Regions from separate parts of the Clostridium sp. TJA032 genome, predicted to be linked through region 2. Evidence: riboswitches for the same ligand, from Rfam matches in the RefSeq annotation. Region 2 holds a riboswitch; the other holds the start of a gene.
What was found. A riboswitch is a leader RNA that binds a small molecule or an ion and turns the genes downstream of it on or off. The one in region 2 is predicted to bind S-adenosylmethionine.

Region 1: another riboswitch for S-adenosylmethionine. It lies ahead of AC4FRL_RS08660 (Na+/H+ antiporter NhaC family protein); the one in region 2 lies ahead of metK (methionine adenosyltransferase).

Annotation. Positions count from the first base shown of each region.
Region 1 covers NZ_JBZEFB010000003.1:76,352-86,273, reverse strand. The annotation lists gene AC4FRL_RS08700 (SGNH/GDSL hydrolase family protein) at 1-1,291, shown strand, start outside; gene AC4FRL_RS08695 (HNH endonuclease signature motif containing protein) at 1,334-1,738, opposite strand; gene AC4FRL_RS08690 (hypothetical protein) at 1,929-2,621, shown strand; tRNA gene AC4FRL_RS08685 (tRNA-Arg) at 2,749-2,825, shown strand; tRNA gene AC4FRL_RS08680 (tRNA-Gln) at 2,829-2,903, shown strand; tRNA gene AC4FRL_RS08675 (tRNA-Gly) at 2,960-3,033, shown strand; tRNA gene AC4FRL_RS08670 (tRNA-Lys) at 3,078-3,153, shown strand; gene AC4FRL_RS08665 (pyridoxamine kinase) at 3,293-4,135, shown strand; SAM riboswitch class I at 4,209-4,373, shown strand; gene AC4FRL_RS08660 (Na+/H+ antiporter NhaC family protein) at 4,477-5,781, shown strand; gene ispF (2-C-methyl-D-erythritol 2,4-cyclodiphosphate synthase) at 5,887-6,357, opposite strand; gene AC4FRL_RS08650 (class D sortase) at 6,618-7,295, shown strand; gene AC4FRL_RS08645 (anti-sigma factor domain-containing protein) at 7,355-8,368, shown strand; gene rluF (23S rRNA pseudouridine(2604) synthase RluF) at 8,534-9,289, shown strand; gene AC4FRL_RS08635 (decaprenyl-phosphate phosphoribosyltransferase) at 9,364-9,922, opposite strand, start outside.
Region 2 covers NZ_JBZEFB010000001.1:1,471,033-1,480,954, reverse strand. The annotation lists gene AC4FRL_RS06860 (peptidoglycan DD-metalloendopeptidase family protein) at 28-792, shown strand; gene spoIIID (sporulation transcriptional regulator SpoIIID) at 861-1,112, shown strand; gene mreB (rod shape-determining protein MreB) at 1,203-2,240, shown strand; gene yyaC (spore protease YyaC) at 2,278-2,805, opposite strand; gene AC4FRL_RS06840 (hypothetical protein) at 2,964-3,602, shown strand; tRNA gene AC4FRL_RS06835 (tRNA-Thr) at 3,762-3,837, shown strand; tRNA gene AC4FRL_RS06830 (tRNA-Tyr) at 3,843-3,928, shown strand; tRNA gene AC4FRL_RS06825 (tRNA-Val) at 3,933-4,008, shown strand; tRNA gene AC4FRL_RS06820 (tRNA-Thr) at 4,031-4,106, shown strand; tRNA gene AC4FRL_RS06815 (tRNA-Tyr) at 4,112-4,197, shown strand; tRNA gene AC4FRL_RS06810 (tRNA-Thr) at 4,221-4,296, shown strand; tRNA gene AC4FRL_RS06805 (tRNA-Tyr) at 4,302-4,387, shown strand; SAM riboswitch class I at 4,460-4,564, shown strand; gene metK (methionine adenosyltransferase) at 4,796-5,971, shown strand; gene nagA (N-acetylglucosamine-6-phosphate deacetylase) at 6,057-7,193, opposite strand; gene recD2 (SF1B family DNA helicase RecD2) at 7,328-9,562, shown strand; gene AC4FRL_RS06785 (hypothetical protein) at 9,580-9,922, shown strand, end outside.

The DNA of each region.
Region 1 (9,922 bases), on a different contig from region 2:
ACTTCATACTAAGGGATATAGAAGTTATACTGAATATTTTAGAGAGATATTAATAAGAAATAATAATTTTAATAATAGAAAAAATTCTAATATTAGTGTTTTTAATACTGGAATTTCTGGGGCTACAACCTTAGATATATTAGAAAATTTTGATGATTGTATAAAGAAGTATAGTCCTAATATTGTTTTTATTATGCTCGGTATGAATGATTGTGCAGAAAATAAGGTACCTTTAGAAATTTATAAAAAAAATATATTAAGAATTATAGAAAAAGTTGAGAGCTTAGGAGCTAATATTTTTATTCAAACTAGTAATATAATAAATAATGATATTAGTAGAAAAAGTATTGATGAGTATATGGATATTTTAAGAATGATTTCTAAGGAGAGAAATATATTTTTAATAGATCATTATAGAAGTTGGGAAGAACTTTATAACAAGGATTTAAATATTAAATCCTTACTTTTAAGTGATAATATTCATCCAAATGAGTTAGGACATTTAGAAATTACTAAATTTATTTTTAATAGCTTAAACATTTTAGATAAAGATGTTTTAGATTCTTTGTTAAATGACCATATCTTTTATAAAAAAGAAAAGGTAAAAGAGTTAGAGTATGTTATAGAAAATTCTTTTAATGTTTATGATATTTTTTCTGAAGAAAGTAAAAGAAAAATAGAATTGATATATAAGATAATAGTAGAGGAAAAAGGAAGTGTTTTTGAATTTATATATAGTAAGCGTTTTAGTGAAGATAGGATATTTTTTAAAAACTATATTGAATATCTAGAAGAAAGAGTGCGCTGGGAACTAAATGATGGTTCTATAGAAAGTAAGAAAAGATTTATGCTTAATTTATATAATGAAAATTTTAATATAAAATATATATTAAATAATTTTTCTGATACTGTTTTAAAATTTAAGCCTAGGGTTTTATTTATATCTTTAAATGAAGAAGTAGATAATCTATATGAGTTTGAGAAAGATATTTTTAAGTTATATATTAAGACAAAGGAGATAAATACTTTTTTAGTAATAGAAAATTTATTAAATCTTAAGAAAGAGTGTATAGAAGTTATAGAAAATTTAGTTAAAAATAGAGAGATATTATTTATAAATCATTATGAATATTTTAAAAATATAAAACTTTATAATAGTGATTTTGGTGAAATATTTTTTTCGAAGAATAAACTAAGTTATAAAGGAGAAATTTTAATTGCTAGAAATCTTTTTAAAATATTTAACATATATGATGAGAAAAGTTTAATATGTAGTTTAAAGTTCTTTTAAATTTAAGCTAAATAAAAACCTAAAAAGTTTTTATTTAGCTTTTTATACGTAATTTAAGGCTCTTTGCAAAATAAAATCTTCAATAAATTCCTCAGAATATATTTTTTTTCCCATAAGGTTAAATATTAATTCTTCTCTTGCATATCCTTCCTTATATAGTTTTAAATTTTTAGTTAATTTTTTTAAAGAACCAGGAGTAAGTCCTAAAAGTATTTTAAGGTCTTTACTTGTATAAAAATTTTTTGAAAAAAGTTCATTTAAATTATTTTGCATTTCCAATTTATAATTTAAATCCACAACCTTATCTTTGTGTGGGCCTTGTTTAGATCTATGATGTTTTTTACATAAGTATTTATAATTAAGATTAAAATCTAAACCGCCTTCAGATTTATGAACTATGTGATGAATATCTGCATAATCTCCACAAATTTCACAGAAATAAGACATATAATCCTCCTTAAAAATTTAATACCCATTTATAGTAATAAAATAGCATAAAAAAACAGTTTAATCAATATAAGTTACCTGTATAAATATAGATTAAGTTATATAAAGAAATATAGGTTTTTTTACACTTTGATGTTAAAAAAAGTTAGCAATATAATTAAAATGTAAGTGTATATAAGGGGGTTTGGATATGCATAACTTATTTAAGAAAAAAACAAAAACAGAAGAAAATCCCGAAAAATTTTGGGGGGAATTAATAACTAAAAATGAAACCCTAAAAGGAAGAATGTTTAAGGAACAATCTATAAACGAAGAAACCAAATATTTACACTATGTTATATTTAACAGAAAAGTGGGAATTGAAAATGTTTGGGTGATTTTACCTAATTTTGGAAAGTTAATAGGGTTTATAGAGTATGCTTTCATGCCTGAAGCTTATTATAAGTGGGTTGAAGGGAAGAATAAGTTAATAACAAGAATACCTTCAATTGATGTTGAAAAAATAAGCGCAATGATAAGCAGCAATGCAACAGAAGAAGACAAAGACAAAATGAAAAGGGACATTGTAGCACTAAGAAAATTAAAAGGATTAAGTGCTGAAAATGGAATGAGAAAACTAAAGATATTCTGTAGTAGGTTCAATAATAACTGGCTTGGAAATGATGACGAGTTCTTATATTTAAAGGCTTTTGAAACAGCTGAAGAACTTGGTAAATTTGTTGTAGAAACTAATTTACAAACAGATAGTGAAGAATTATTTGAAAAAACTATAGGGATGAGTACAGAAGAATGGTTTAGAGTTTGTGAAAATGCACATAAAAATAAAGAGGACGAAGAAAAGTTTAAAATAGTTCTTTTTAAACATCTAGAAGATGTAGTATAAGTATAGGTATTTTCATTATTTTTTTTATGTGGTAAAGACTTGAATTGATTAACATAACATAATAAATTAAAAAATTGTTGACAATATTTAAATAAATATGTATAATAATTTTTGTTAGTTCAAGTTTGTATCTTTAGCTCAGCTGGATAGAGCAACGGCCTTCTAAGCCGTGGGTCAGGGGTTCGAATCCCTTAAGGTACACCATATTGGGATATCGCCAAGCGGTAAGGCAACGGACTTTGACTCCGTCATTCGCAGGTTCGAATCCTGCTATCCCAGCCATTTAATTGGTTAAACTTGACAAGATATTAATGTTATGTTAATATATAAATGTATTTGCGGGTGTAGTTCAATGGTAGAACACCAGCCTTCCAAGCTGGATACCCGGGTTCGATTCCCGGTACCCGCTCCATTTTTTAAGGTTTATTTGTAAAATAATGCTTAAAAATATAATATGCACCATTAGCTCAGTTGGTAGAGCACCTGACTCTTAATCAGGGAGTCCAGGGTTCGAATCCCTGATGGTGCACCAAGCATCGTCTATTTAGGCGATGCTTTTTTTTATAATAAATTTTAAAATACTAAAAAGTAAATTAGTATTATATTATTAAACTGATATAATATTAAAAAAGCATAAAGTTTATTTATTAAAATTTTAAGGAGGAATAAAGATGAATCCTGTAAATAAAATTGCTGCAATTCATGATATGTCTTGCTATGGAAGAGCGGCTTTAGCAACAATAATACCTGTGTTATCTTCAATGGGAAATCAAGTGTGTCCTTTGCCTACAGCAGTTTTGTCAACTCATACAGATGGCTTTGGAAAACCAGCTTTTAGGGATTTAACAGATTTTATATATGAAACTAAAGAACATTGGAAAAAATTAAATCTAGATTTTAAATGTATATATAGTGGTTATTTAGCAGACCCTAAGCAAGTTAATTTTGTAAAGAGTTTTATAAAAGAATTTAAAGAGAAGAATACTTTAGTTCTTATAGACCCTGTAATGGCTGATGGGGGAAAGCTTTATGATGGCATGAGTTTTGAAATAATTGAAGAAATGAGAGAACTTATAAAAGATGCACATATAATAACTCCAAATTTAACAGAAGCCTCTTTTCTTTTAGGAAGAGAATATAAAGAATATTTAAGTGAAGAGGAGATAAAGGAGTATTTAATAGATTTAAGTGAATTAGGACCTAGAATAAGTATAATAACAAGTGTATCAAGTTCAAAAGGTGATGAATATATTGATACTGTACTCTATGATAAGAAGGAGAAGATTTTTTATACATACTCTCATAAAAAAATAAATGCTTTTTATTGTGGGACAGGTGATACCTTTGCTTCACTTTTAATCGGATGGATATTAAAAGGAGAGGATGTTAAGAAGGCTTTAGAAAAATCTTGTGATTTTATTGCAGAAGCAATAGAGTATAGCGAAAAGTTTAATTATCCAAAAAATGAAGGCATATTATTAGAAGCATTGTTATATAAATTAATAAGTAAATAAATTATTAATGTCATATAATTTATTTGACAAAGTAATTTTAGAATGATAATATTAAAAAAACAAAATTTAATAAATCTTATCAAGAGAGGTGGAGGGACTGGCCCTGTGAAACCCAGCAACCGGTAATTCTTTGCGGTTAAAATAATACTGATTTAAACTTTTAAATAAGTCAGTATGCTTTCTTATGCAAAGATTTATAGCGGTGCTAAATCCTGCGGTAGAAACTGAGAGATAAGAATGCGAATCTGTAAGAATAATAACTTCTATCATAGGATAGGAGTTTTTTTATTTTGTAGGATAAAGATAGATTTATTAAATAGATTAAGATTAGGAGGAAAAAAATGAAAAAAGGAAAGTTTTCAGCATTATTACCATTAATAATTTTTGTAGCTATTTATTTGGGAACTTCATTAGTAATGAAAGACTTCTACTCTGTATCTGTTTTAGTTCCAGGAATAATCGCAGTTTTATTTGGAATATTTACAAATAGAAAAAGAGGACTTGAAAAGAACGTAGAGATATTTTGTAAAGGGGCAGGAAATAGTAATATAATTTTAATGTGCTTAATATTTATATTAGCTGGTGCATTTGCAGAAGTAGCTAAAAGCATGGGAGCTGTAGAGTCTACAGTAAATTTAGGATTAACAATATTACCTAAAAATATATTAGTTGCAGGTATATTTGTAATATCATCATTTATAGCTATATCTTTAGGTACATCAATGGGAACTATAGCAGCTATCGTTCCTATTGCAATGGGGATTTCAGATAAAACAGATATAGCTTTACCACTTATTGTAGGTGCCGTAGTTGGAGGTGCTATGTTTGGAGACAATCTTTCAATGATTTCTGATACAACAATAGCAGCTACAAAAACACAGGGCTGTGCAATGAAGGACAAGTTTAAAGTTAATTTTAAGGTTATATTACCAGCTGCAATTTTAGTTATTATTATATATACGGTTTTAGGAAGTGGAGCTAATACTTCAGTAGGACATTATGATTATAATTTTATAAAAATAATTCCTTATTTAGGAATATTAATAGCAGCTTTGATGGGAGCTAATGTAATAGCTGTTTTATCAGGGGGAATAGTTTTAGCAGGTGCTATTGGATTTTTTACAGGTTCTTTAGATGTAAAAACATTCTTTACTTCAATATCAACTGGTATAGGTGGAATGAGTGAGCTTATACTAATTTCAATAATTATTGGAGGAATTGTTGAAATAATAAAGGCAAACGGAGGAATAGATTACGTTTTAAACTTAGTTACAAAGAGAATAAACGGTAAAAAAGGTGCTGAGTTTGGTATTGGATTATTAGTAAGTTTAGTTGATGCATGTACAGCAAATAATACAATTGCTATAGTTACAGTAGGACCTTTAGCAAAAGATATTTCAGATAAATATAATTTAGATTCAAAAAGAATTGCAGGAATATTAGATATGTTTTCTTGTGCAGTTCAAGGAATAATTCCTTATGGTGCTCAACTTATGTCAGCAGCAGCTTTAACAGGCTTAAGTTCCTTTGAAATAATGAAATTTTTATTTTATCCATACTTAATGGGAATAAGTGCAATAATATTTATAGCATTTTTCCAAAAGAAAGGACAGACTAAAAATAATGAGGAGCTTGAGGTAGCTTAAAAAATTAAGTTTAGTATTTTTTATTTAAATTGGGGCTAAAAAAACTTACAATCTTATTTTAAGATTATTATTTTATCTTAATATAGATTGTAAGTTTTTTTATTTTTAATTACATAAAAGACAGATACTTTGAGAAGAAATTCCTTCACCTGAGCCTGTAAAGCCAAGTCCTTCTTCAGTTGTAGCTTTTATGTTTATTTGATTTAAATTTATTTTTAATACTTTAGCAATATTTTCTCTCATGGTAAGTATATAAGGTGCCATTTTAGGTTTTTGAGCTATTATAGTTGAATCTATATTGCAAATTTTATAATTATTTTCTTCTAAAAGTTTGCCAACAAATTCTAATAGTTTTAAACTATTTGCTCCCTTATATTTAGGGTCTGTATCAGGAAAGTGTTTACCAATATCTCCTAAAGCAGCAGCACCTAGTAAGGAATCCATTATGGCGTGAAGTAAAACATCAGCATCTGAATGTCCTAAAAGCCCTTTTTCATATGGAATTTTTATGCCACCTAATATAAGGTCTCTATTTTCAACTAGCTTATGAACATCATATCCCATTCCTATTCTCATATTAATCACCTCGTAATTTATTTTAAAGTTTGTATGTTTACATTATATATAAAGTTTATAAATTATTATAGCTTTACATACGTAATTAAATATATTTATAAATTTTATTTGTTAAAAAATATACTTATATGTAAAAAAATATATAGATATAAAGTGTTGCTATGGTATAATAAATTGAGATTTAGTAGAAGAAAAATAAATTAATAATTTTATATAAGATTATTTATAAGATACTTTGAGTTGAAAGGGTGAATTTTTATATGTGGGGAAAAATCAGAAACATACTTGGTATTTTATTGATTGTTGTAGGTATAGGCTTAGTTGGCTTAACTGTTTGGATGAAATATGATACTTATAAGCAACAACAAGCAGTTTTAGAAAGTTTTAAGAACTTACAGTTTGATGTTCCAGAGGGAGAAGAAAATAAGAAAGAATTACCTGCAAATAATAATAATAGTGAAAGTAGTAATAGTGAAAGTAGTGATAAAAGTAATACGGATACTACAGAAAATAAAGATAATAAAACTCCAGAAAAAGCACAGCTTGAGGATGGTAAGGGTATAGGAATTTTAAATATACCTAGATTAAACTTAGAGATAGGGATAATAGAAGGAGTTAGTTATAATGATATAAAATATGTTGTAGGACATTTCCCAGGTTCACCAATGCCAGGACAAAAAGGAAATTTTGCTATAGCAGGTCATAGAATATCATATTTTGGTCAAGCTTTTAAGGATATTGATAAGTTACAAAAAGGAGATAAGATTATTGTTACTTATAATGGTAAAGAGTATACTTACGAAGTAACAGATATGTATGAGGTTACTCCAAATGAAACGGAAGCTTTAAATCCTACAAAAGATGCTACTATAACAATAGTTACATGTACAAAGGATGCAAAAAATAGGGTTATAGTTAAAGGAAAGTTAGTACAATAAGACTGGGTTTATACTTAGTCTTATTTTTTGTAAAATAAACATAAAGGAGTGTAGCTTTAGTGAGCGAATTAACTTTTAGAAAAGATAAATATATGTTTTCTACTAGAAGTGTAAAAAGAAACTTAGAAAAAAGTGTGCTAAAAAAAGAAATAATTGCTTTTAAAAGAGAACTTAAGGAATTTAATGTTGATTTAAAAACCCTAGCTAATGAAAGATTTAATCTTGAGGATAGAAATAAAATTCTTAATATAGCGTATTATTTAATTGATGAAGAAGTATTATTAAGAAAGATTTTAATAAGAAAAGAATTAAAAACAAAAATTATTGCTAAGAAAACAGGTTTTTCAAATGAACAAATAATTGATTGGTCAAATTATTTAATAGCTTACTTGCTTTTATTATATAATGCAAACTATACTAATTTAGCAATGTATTTAAATATAAATTTTAGAGATTTAGAAACCTTATCTGTAATAAGAGGTTCTGAGGGGGAAGAAACTTTATATAAAGGATTAGTTCTTTTAGAAAGTAAGAAGGGGAGCATAATATTAACTAGAGATGGAGACTTTATAAGAATAAAAACAAGGTCAGAAAATAAATTAGGTGAAGAGCTTTCAGGAAGAGAAAAAAAGACCTTTAGACACTATAAAAAAATAATAATATTTGCTTCTATAATAGTTATTATTTTTACTTGTGCTTTTACTTATATGTATAAACAACAAGAAACAACAATATTAATTCAAGGTACTTCAAAGGTTAAATTAGGAATAAATAGATTTGATAGAATAGTATATTGTTATTCTCCAACTGAAAAGGGAAATATCTTAGTAACAGAACTTAAGCTAGATAATAAAAAGTTTGATGATGGAATGATAGCTATTTTAAAAGGTTTTGAACAAGAGGATATGCTTCCACCAAACAGAATTGTAGATGTTTATATTACTGGTAAAATGGTTGATACTGTTGATTTAAATAAGGTAACTAATTATGTTGAAAGCGTAAATAAAGATGATAATACAACGAATAATTTTAGAATAAAAATAAATAATTCAGGCTATGAAAAGAAAAATTAAAAAAGGAAGGGATTATTCATAGTGAGAAAAACATTAAGAAATAGTAATAAGAAAAATAAAGATTTTAAAACTAAAAGTAATTCAGATTTTATAAATAAAAGAGTTCATAAGAAAAATAATTTTAAGAAAAGCAATTTAGCAAAAAAAGCTTCAGAAAATAATACGATTATAGTATCAAATAAGGATGAAGTTAGAGATGAAGTTAGGCTAAATAAGTATATAAGTGAAACAGGCTTTTGCTCAAGGAGAGAGGCAGATAAGCTTATAGAACAGGGCAGAGTTAAGATAGATAATATTAAGGCTACCATGGGAATGAAGGTTTTAAAAGGTCAGAAAGTATATATAGATGGTAAACCTATAAAAAGTGAAAATGAATTAGTGTATATTGCATTAAATAAGCCAGTAGGTATAACTTGTACTACTGAACACAAGGTAAAAGGAAATATTGTAGATTTTATAAATCATAAGAAAAGAATTTTCCCAATAGGAAGATTAGATAAAGATTCTCAAGGCTTAATATTTATGACTAATGATGGAGATATAGTAAATAAAATATTAAGAGCTGGAAACAACCATGAAAAAGAATATATTGTAACTGTAAATAAACCTGTAACTAAAGATTTTATAAAAGGCATGGGAAATGGGGTTCCTGTGTTAGGTAAAGTTACTAAGAAGTGTTTTGTTAAAAAAGAAGGTGAAAATTCTTTTAGAATAATATTAACTCAAGGATTAAACAGACAAATAAGAAGAATGTGTCAGTATTTTGGTTATGAGGTAATAAAGTTAGAAAGAATAAGAATAATGAATGTTTCATTAGAAGGGTTAGATATAGGAGAGTGGAGATATTTAACTGAAAAAGAGCTAAATGAAATAAATAAATTAACTAGAAAATCATTAAAAACTGAAGAGGCATCAATCTAAGACAATATAAAAAACTTACAATCACTTAAATTATTAGTGTTTGTAAGTTTTTTATTTATAAATTAAACATATTTTTATAAGTTAAGTATTACTAGACAAGAAATTCCCCATAATAAAATTATAAATATTAATTGTTTATCTTTTAATATTAAATCAGTAGGGTTATCAAATTTAGCCTCAAAGTAAATTAGATAATAATATCTTATTATTCCCAAAATTACCAAGATACTTGTCCAAATAAATAAGTTTGAGGAGGTTCCTAAAATACAATATATTGAATAAAAAACTATTGTACAAGTTAATGATATATTGATTATTTTATCTAAAAATTTGATATTATATTTAGATAAATTTTTTCTATGACTACTTGCATTTTTTCCTAAGGATATAACTTCATTTCTTCTTTTACTAAAATCTAAAAATAATGATAAGAATAGGGTACATAAAATTATCCAGCTTGATGCAGGTACTCCAGTAGCAAAGCTTCCAGCCAATACTCTAAGTATAAATCCAAAGGCTATTGAGAATACATCTATAATAATTAAATTTTTTAATTTAAATGAGTATGCTATATTATTTATCAAATAAATTATTATGATAATAAATATATGAATATTTAAATTGAAAGAGATT
Region 2 (9,922 bases):
ACAGAATTAGAAACGGAGGTGTTGAAAATGAATAAAAAAGACAAATTAAAGAGATTTATCAAAAAGGATGGATTTTATGTAGTTTTATTTGCCTGTCTATGTTTAATAGCAACTGTAGGCGTAGTTGTTGCAAATAAAAGTGCAAATGATACTTTAGAAGAAAATATAGCAGAGAATACTATAGAAAATACAGAGGATAGTGCTACAACAGGAAACAATTTTGAAGATGCTGAGTTAGTTGAAGAAAATAAAGAAGTTGCAAAGGAAGAGGTAGCTACTAATGAAAACAAAGTTCAAGAAAATGTAGAAGAAGAAGCAAAAAAACAAGAGGAAGTTGTAGAAACATCAAATCAAAATAAAAATTTTATATCACCTATTAATAATGGGATAATTACAAGGCTTTATAATTTAGAACCAAGATTAAATGAATCAGGACAAAGTGCTTCTGTTTACAAAGGTATTGATATAGAAGGTAAAGAAGGAGCAGAGGTTTTATCAATTGGTGATGGAAAAGTTTTAGAAGCTGGAAAAGGTAATTCAAAAGAAGGTTGTTTTGTAAAGATTGAACATCAAAATGGCATAGTTGGTTTCTATGGAAACTTAGACCCTGAAATAAAAGTTAAAGAAGGGGATGTGGTTAAAAAAGGTGATGTTATAGGTAAGATTGGAAAAACAATTCAAAATAATCCAAGTGATAGAGTTTCAGAAAATTACTTAATGTTCCATATGGAAAATTCTAAAGAACCAGTAGACCCTCAAAAATATTTAAAAGATGTTCCTGTAAAGGAATAAAAAATACATAATCAGCTGCTTTAATTTTAGCAGCTGATTTAATAAAAAAGATTAAGGAGGAATGGTTCTTGAAAGATTATATTGAGGAAAGAGTGTTAGAGGTAGCTCAATACATTATTTATTCAAGAGCTACAATAAGAAAAACAGCTAAGGTTTTTGGAGTTAGTAAAAGTACTATACATAAAGATATGACTGAAAGATTACCAAAGATAAATCCAGATATAGCAGAGGAAGCTAAAAGTATATTAGATTTAAATAAGGCAGAAAGACATATAAGAGGTGGAAAAGCAACTAAATTAAAATATAAAGTTGTTGAATGATGAAAATATTCCTTATATAATAAAAGTTAGTATTTATGTATAATGTTATAGAAAATAATAATTATTATTATATATTAGGGAGTTGTAAATATGTGGTTTTGGAAAAACAGTACAGACATGGGTATAGACCTTGGAACAGCAACTGTTCTTGTCTATATGAAGGATAAAGGTATAGTCTTAAAAGAGCCCTCAGTAGTTGCTATAGATAAAAACAAAAATAAGGTTTTAGCTGTTGGAGAAGCTGCAAGACAAATGATTGGAAGAACACCTGGAAATATAGTTGCACTTAGACCTATGAGGAATGGGGTTATATCAGATTATGAAATGACTGAAGCTATGCTTAAATATTTCATAAAAAAAGGTGTTGGAAATAGAAGAATATCAGCACCTAAAGTTATGATTTGTATTCCTTGTCAAGCAACAGAAATAGAGAAGAGAGCTGTTATAGATGCAGCAAAAAATTCAGGAGCTAAAGATGTTTACCTTATAGAAGAACCATTAGCAGCTGCTATAGGAGCAGGTTTAGATATATCTAAAGCAAGTGGACATATGGTTGTTGATATAGGTGGAGGTACAGCAGATATAGCAATAATTTCTCTTGGAGGAATTGTTATAAGAGAGTCTGTAAAAGTAGCTGGTGATAAATTTGATGAAGCTATAATAAAGTTTGTAAGAAATAAATATAAGCTTATGATTGGTGAAAGAACAGCAGAAGAATTAAAAATAAACGTTGCTACAGCAGTAGAAGGAAATAGAAAAGAAACTATGGAAGTTAAAGGAAGAAACCTTATTACAGGACTACCAGGAACTATAAATGTTGATAGTGATGAGCTTAGAATGGCTTTAAAAGATGAAGTTAGCACAATTGGAGAGGCAGTTCATTCTGTTCTTGAAAAAACACCACCAGAATTAGCAGCAGACATAATAGAAGAAGGAATTCTTATGACTGGTGGAGGAGCTTTATTAAATGGACTTGATAGATTTATTGAGGAAAGGACAGGCATTAAGGTTAAAGTAGCAGATGATGCTATAAAATGCGTTGCAGAGGGTACTGGTAAGGTATTAAAGACATTTGAAAAATTAAATATAAGTATGGATAATTTAGAAGTTAAATTGATAGACGAATAAAATTAACTACATATCTCTTAGATTAAGAGATATGTAGTTAATTTTTTTTATTTAAGTTATAGGCTGTAACTAAAGAATCTGCTATAACTTTAGACATATCTAATATAAAATTTAATCTAATAGGTCTAGAAGTAAATGATTCTATATTCTCAGAAGAATCTACTATAGCTATTATAGAAATATTTCCAACACTTCTTAAAGTTTTTCCAACACCTTTTCCAGGATATATTGGCTTAGTTCTAACATGAATTTCTCCAATAGAATTTGCATCACCTAAGCAAGCATCAATTGCTAGTATTTTATGATTAGGATATGCTTTTGAAATTTTATCTATTTCAGTATCTAAATTTAAGGCGTGAATTGGAGATTTTAAAGTTCCAAAAACCTTTAAAGGAAAAGATTTTTCTTTTAATAATGTACCAACCATAGGGCCAAGACAATCACCAATACATTTATCTGTTCCTATACATACTATAATTGTTTTTTCATCTATATGATTTTTAAGGAAATTAGAAATTTTATAATATGATAAGTTATTTTTATAGTAAATTTTCACTTTTTCCAAGGTATCACTATGTCAAAGGCTTAAAACTAGTTTGACATACTCCTTTCTTAATATTTTAAGTTTCTATCAGTTAATTATATGAAGGAAAAAATAGAAATATTAAATCAAGTATAAAAATATTTTATGTGGAAATTATTAAAGAGGAGGTGAAGAAATTTATGAGTAGAAAAGTTTTAAGTATTTTAGTAATAACTTTAACTATTATAACTTTAGGAGTTATTATAAATATTCCGAAGGTAAATAAAGAAAAAATAAAATTGAAAAAAGAAAGTTTAGTACTTAATGAAAATAATAATTTCAATAAAGAAAAAGTAGAAAAAGCACCTTTAAACGAAGAAAAAGTAATTTTGCCAAGTAAAGAAAAAAGTAATATAGAAAAAGATAATTTTATTAAAAAAGATGAAAATAATAAAGTAGAAGAAAATGATAAAAAAGAATTAGAAATAAATAAAGATTCAAATAAAGTTAATGAATTTAAAAATAGTAGTTCAAAGGAAAAAAATAATTCCTTAAAAGAAAATAAAAAGGAAAATATAAAGCTTTTTAAAGTTGATAAGTACTCTATTCCAAGTAAGATAAGTAAGAAGGATAAATTTAAATTATTAAAATTATCTAAGGAGTTATCTATAGATGACTATAAAACTTTATTAAAGCACATAAAAAGAACAGATGAGTTAGAGGCAGCTATTGATATATTTAAAATACTTCAAGAGAAGCTATCCTATAAAGATTTTGAGTATGTAAAAGAATTATTAAATCCTTTTATAAATATATCGCTAATAGAAGAAAAAATATAAGTTAAAAAAGAAGTAAATTGGAGAAAAAAAGAGTAATTTAAAAATAAATTAACATAATATCTTTAAATGGCTTAAAATTGAGTTTGAAATAAAAAGCATAACAATATATACTAAGTCTTGTCGATTGGCGATGAGCCAAGAGATAGAAGTTAAAAATACGCTGGTGTGGCTCAATTGGCAGAGCAGCTGACTTGTAATCAGCAGGTTATCGGTTCAAGTCCGATCATCAGCTCCATAAGTGGTGGAATTCCCGAGTGGCCAAAGGGGGCAGACTGTAAATCTGTTGTCGGACGACTTCGAAGGTTCGAATCCTTCTTCCACCACCAATAAGGTCGCATAGCTCAGCTGGGAGAGCACCTGCCTTACAAGCAGGGGGTCACAGGTTCGATCCCTGTTGCGACCACCATTAAAAATAAAATAATAAATACGCTGGTGTGGCTCAATTGGCAGAGCAGCTGACTTGTAATCAGCAGGTTATCGGTTCAAGTCCGATCATCAGCTCCATAAGTGGTGGAATTCCCGAGTGGCCAAAGGGGGCAGACTGTAAATCTGTTGTCGGACGACTTCGAAGGTTCGAATCCTTCTTCCACCACCAATTAAAAAATAAAATATAAATATGCTGGTGTGGCTCAATTGGCAGAGCAGCTGACTTGTAATCAGCAGGTTATCGGTTCAAGTCCGATCATCAGCTCCAAATGTGGTGGAATTCCCGAGTGGCCAAAGGGGGCAGACTGTAAATCTGTTGTCGGACGACTTCGAAGGTTCGAATCCTTCTTCCACCACCAGCAAGAGACACTTAATTTAGTGTCTCTTTGTTAAAATAATATATTTAAAATAGAATATTTAGTATTTATATACTCTTATCCAGAGAGGTGGAGGGAAACAGGCCCTATGAAACCCGGCAACCAGTGAAATTCACTAAGGTGCCAATTCCGGTAAAGAAATTCTTTACAAGATGAGAGAAGATAAATTTAGTGTATAACTAAAATCTCTTCTTAAGTCTTTAAGAAGAGATTTTTTTATTAAAATCATTTTAAAGGCGCGCATTAAGATGATTTTAATAAACAAAAAATATATTATTTTAAGTCGTGGGAAGATAATAAATATTACTTGTTGAATATATAGGGTTGGATAAATAAAAAATGAAAGGGGTGAATTAGCTATCTTAATATAAGTGTAAGATAGCCTAAATCATGAGAAGATTATTTACATCAGAATCAGTTACTGAAGGACATCCAGATAAAATTTGTGACCAAATTTCAGATGCAGTTTTAGATGCTATATTTGAAAAAGATCCAAATGCAAGAGTTGCTTGTGAAACAGCTGTTACTACAGGATTAGTAGTTGTAATGGGAGAAATAACAACAAACTGTTATGTTGATATTCCTAAAATAGCTAGAGAAACTATAAAAAATATAGGATATGATAGAGCTAAATATGGATTTGACTGTGAAACTTGTTCAGTTATGACTACAATAGATGAGCAATCATCAGATATCGCTATGGGTGTTGATGAAGCTTTAGAATCAAGAGCAGGAGAAAAAATTGATATAGATGCAGTAGGTGCAGGAGACCAAGGAATGATGTTTGGTTTTGCTACTAATGAAACTGAAGAATTTATGCCAGCACCAATAGCTATGGCTCATAGATTATCAAGAAGATTAACAGAGGTAAGAAAGAACGGAACTTTACCTTACTTAAGACCAGATGGAAAAACTCAAGTTACTGTTGAGTATGAAGATGACAAACCAGTTAGAATAGATGCAATAGTAATTTCAACACAACATGGTCCTGAGGTTTCTCAAGAGCAAATACAAGCTGATTTAATGGAGCATGTTATAAAAGCTGTTATACCAGCAGAATTATTAGATGAAAATACTAAATACTATATAAATCCAACTGGAAGATTCGTTATAGGCGGACCTCAAGGAGATGCTGGATTAACAGGAAGAAAAATAATTGTTGACACTTATGGTGGATATGGAAGACACGGTGGTGGTGCTTTCTCAGGAAAAGATCCAACTAAGGTTGATAGATCAGCTGCATATGCTGCTAGATGGGTAGCTAAAAACTTAGTTGCTGCAGGTGTTGCAGATAAATTAGAAGTTCAAGTTGCTTATGCTATAGGTGTTGCTAAACCAGTATCAATAATAGTAGATACTTTCGGAACAGGAAAAATTTCTGACGAAAAAATAGTTGATATAATAAATAAGGTATTTGACTTAAGACCAGGTGCTATAATAAGAGACTTAGACTTAAGAAGACCTATATACAAACAAACAGCTGCTTATGGACACTTTGGAAGAACAGATTTAGACCTTCCATGGGAAAACTTAAATAAAGTTGAAGAAATAAAAAAATATCTTTAATATAAAAAAGCTTAGGATTTTTCCTAAGCTTTTTTATATATTATTTATAAGTTCATAAAATTAATTTTGTAATATAATAAATTTTTTAAGCTTTATGAACTATTTTTCCATTAACTATTACGTATTTTATATCTATATTTTCATCAAAAAGAATTAAGTCAGCATCATAACCTTCCTTAATTAAACCTTTTCTATCGTCTACTTTACAATGTCTTGCACCATTATAAGTAGCCATTTTTATAACCTCATTAAGTGGATAATTAGTATTTAAAAATACATTTTTAACTGCAACATCTAATGTTAAAATTGAACCTGCTAAAGAACCACTTAATAATCTTGCAGCACCATTTTTAACTTCAACATCTTGACCACCTAATGTATACATTCCATCAGGCATACAACAAGCCATCATAGCATCAGTTATTAATAGAACTTTATCTGTTCCCTTTTGTTTATATGCAACTCTTAAACTTGGATATGCTATATGAATACCATCAGATATTGTTTCAGTAGTTATTTCACTATCAAAAACTGCACCTACAACTCCAGGTTCTCTATGAGTAAATGGAGTCATTGCATTAAAAAGGTGCGTAGCATGAGAACAACCACATTTTATTCCTTCCATAGCTTCTTCATAAGTTGCCTTTGTGTGTCCCATAGAAACTACTATACCTTTTTTGCTTAAAAATTTAGTAAGGTCTTTAGCACCATCTACTTCAGGAGCAAGAGTTATTGATACAACATCCTCTTCATGTTCTCCAACTAATTTATAAAAGTTTTCTTCAGTTGGAGGTATTAAAAATTCAGGATTTTGAGCACCTATGGCTCCAGGACTTATAAATGGACCTTCTAAGTGAGCACCTAAAACATTAGCACCTTCAGTTCCTTCAGTTTTTGCTTTATGAATTGCTTTCATTGATTTACATACATCTTCAGCAGCTACAGTCATAGTTGTTGGTAAAAATGAAGTTGTACCATGCTTAACTATAACTTTTGAGATTTCATTTATGGCTTCATAAGTTCCATCCATGGTATCATGCCCACCAGCACCATGTATATGAACATCTATAAATCCAGGAGATAGATACAATCCTTGTCCATCTATAACTTCACAATCACATTCATTTTTAGGATTTATATCTTTAATTTTTCCATTTTCTATAAGTATATTTCCTTTTTCAATCTTATCTAAATATACTATATTACAGTTTTTTATTAACATACGAATCACCTTCCTCATAATAATCTTAAAATTTTAATTTAAGTAAGTCAACATAATAAGGCTTATGATTTAAATTAAATAATTGTGATATAATTAGTAGTAAATATTAAAGAAAAAACCTTTTAGGAGGTAATATGGAAGTACTAAATGGAATAGTTGAGAGTATAGTATTTAATAGTGCAGATACTGGTTATACAGTAATAAAATTTAGAGAAAATAATATTAATCATACAGTTGTTGGAGTTTTGCCTCATGTAAAGGAAGGTCAAACTTTAAAGTTAAAAGGAAGTTGGGTTAATCATTCTAATTTTGGAAAACAATTTAAGGTGGAAGAGTGTGAAGAAATATTACCAACTTCAAAAGAAGGAATAGAAAAATATTTAGCTTCTGGAATAATACAAGGTATTGGGCCTGTTACAGCAAAAAAAATTGTAAATAAATTTGGAGAAGATACTCTTGATATTTTAGATAATAATATAGAAAGATTAAAAGAAATAGAAGGTATAGGAAAGAAAAAATTAGAAACTATAATTGATTCATATAAAGAACAAAGAGAATTAAAAAATATAACTATATTTTTGCAAACTCATGGATTAAGTGTAAATCAATGTTTGAAAATATATAAAAAGTATGGAGCAAACTCAGTAGAAACAGTAAAAAATAATCCATACATACTCTGTGATGAAATTTCAGGAATAGGGTTTAAAACTTCAGATAAAATTGCTAGAAGTTTAGGAATAGAAATTGATTCTCCCTTTAGAATTCAAAGTGGAATAAGATATGTAATAAATGATTTTTGTGCTAATGGTCATACATTTATGCCAAAGGATAAACTTATTAAAGAGGCTAGTAATGTACTTACCGTAAGTTATGATGTAATAGAAGAAAATATTAAAAATGCTGCTTTAGATAGAAAAATAAAACTAGAAAAAATTAATGATAAAGAAGGTGTTTTTACAATACCTAATTATTATTGTGAGCTTGGAATAACTAACAGAATTTTAACCTTAGCTATAAGTAATTTTCAAGATGTAAATGTAGATGTAAATCACTTAATACTTCAATTTGAAAAGAAAAATAATATAACTTTTGCTAAATCACAAAAAGATGCTATAATAAGTGCTTTTCAAAATGGTATAGAAATAATAACAGGTGGTCCTGGTACAGGAAAAACAACAATAATAAAATGTATAATTGAAATTTTTGAAACCTGTGGAATGAAGGTTCTTTTGGGAGCTCCTACAGGAAGAGCTGCTAAAAGAATGAGTGAATCAACAGGTAAAGAGGCAACAACAATACATAGAATGCTTGATATGGGGGTTTTTGAAAAGGAAGAAAGTGTTTTTATAACTAATACAGAAGATAATTCCTTAGAGGCAGATGTTGTTATAATAGATGAGGCATCAATGATTGATATAACTTTAATGAATGCACTTCTTAAGGCAATTAAAGTTGGAACTAGACTTATTATAGTTGGAGATGTAGACCAGCTCCCATCAGTAGGTGCAGGAAATGTATTAAAAGATTTTATAGAAAGTGGCTTTACAAAGGTTGTACGTTTAAAAGAAATATTTAGGCAGGGAAAAGAGAGTATGATTGTAATAAATGCCCATAAAATAAATCAGGGAGAAATGCCTAAATTAAATGAAAAGGGAACAGATTTTTTCTTTATAAGAAATGACTTTCAAGATGGTATATTAAACACTATTGTAGATTTAATAAATACTAGATTACCTAAGTTTAATCCAAAGTGGGATAAATTAAAAAGTATACAGGTTTTAGTTCCTATGAAGAAGGGAATATTAGGAGTTACAAATTTAAATGAGAAACTTCAAAGTGTATTAAATCCAAAGGCACCTTATAAAAAAGAAAAAGAATTTAGAAGTGTTATATTTAGAGAGGGCGATAAGGTTATGCAAATTAAAAATAACTACTCTTTAAAATGGACTAGAATAGCAGGAAAAGGTGAGCATGAAGGTGTTGGCGTATTTAATGGAGATATGGGATTTATAAAAAGCATAGACCTAGAGGGAAAGAAATTATCTATAATTTTTGATGATGAGAGAGAAGTTGTTTATGATTTTATGTATTTAGATGAATTAGATTTAGCTTATGCAATTACAATACATAAAAGTCAAGGAAGTGAATTTAAGGTCGTTATAATTCCAGCATATATGGGAGCACCCTTACTTATGAATAGGAATTTATTATATACAGGGATAACTAGAGCAAAAGAATTAGTGGTTGTAGTTGGAGTTCCAAAGGCTTTAAAATATATGGTTGATAATAATAGGAGTATGGAGAGATATTCTTCTCTTAATTGGAGGATAAGAGAAGTTATATCTAATGAGGTTTTTGAAAAAGAATAAAATAGGAGGAATTTCACTTGGGGTTATATGAAAATAACTTAAAAGAGGAGAATAAATATAATAGTTTATTAAAAAAGTGGTACTTTAAAAAAGAAGAAATATTTATAAATTTTATATGTGAGCCCTATGAAGATATAAATTTTCTTAAGGATTTTATTTATTATTGTTTAAAAAATAGTGATAAAGTTTTATATGTAGGAAAAAATAAAAAATCTTTTAATAGTGAAAAGATAAAAGCATCAAATTTTTATTTTGTAAATTTTAGAGATATTTTTAACTTGAAAGAAAATTTTGATTTAGTAATTTATGATGACATAAGCTCTTATTCAAGTAAGACTTCTCTTCAATGTACTGAGGACT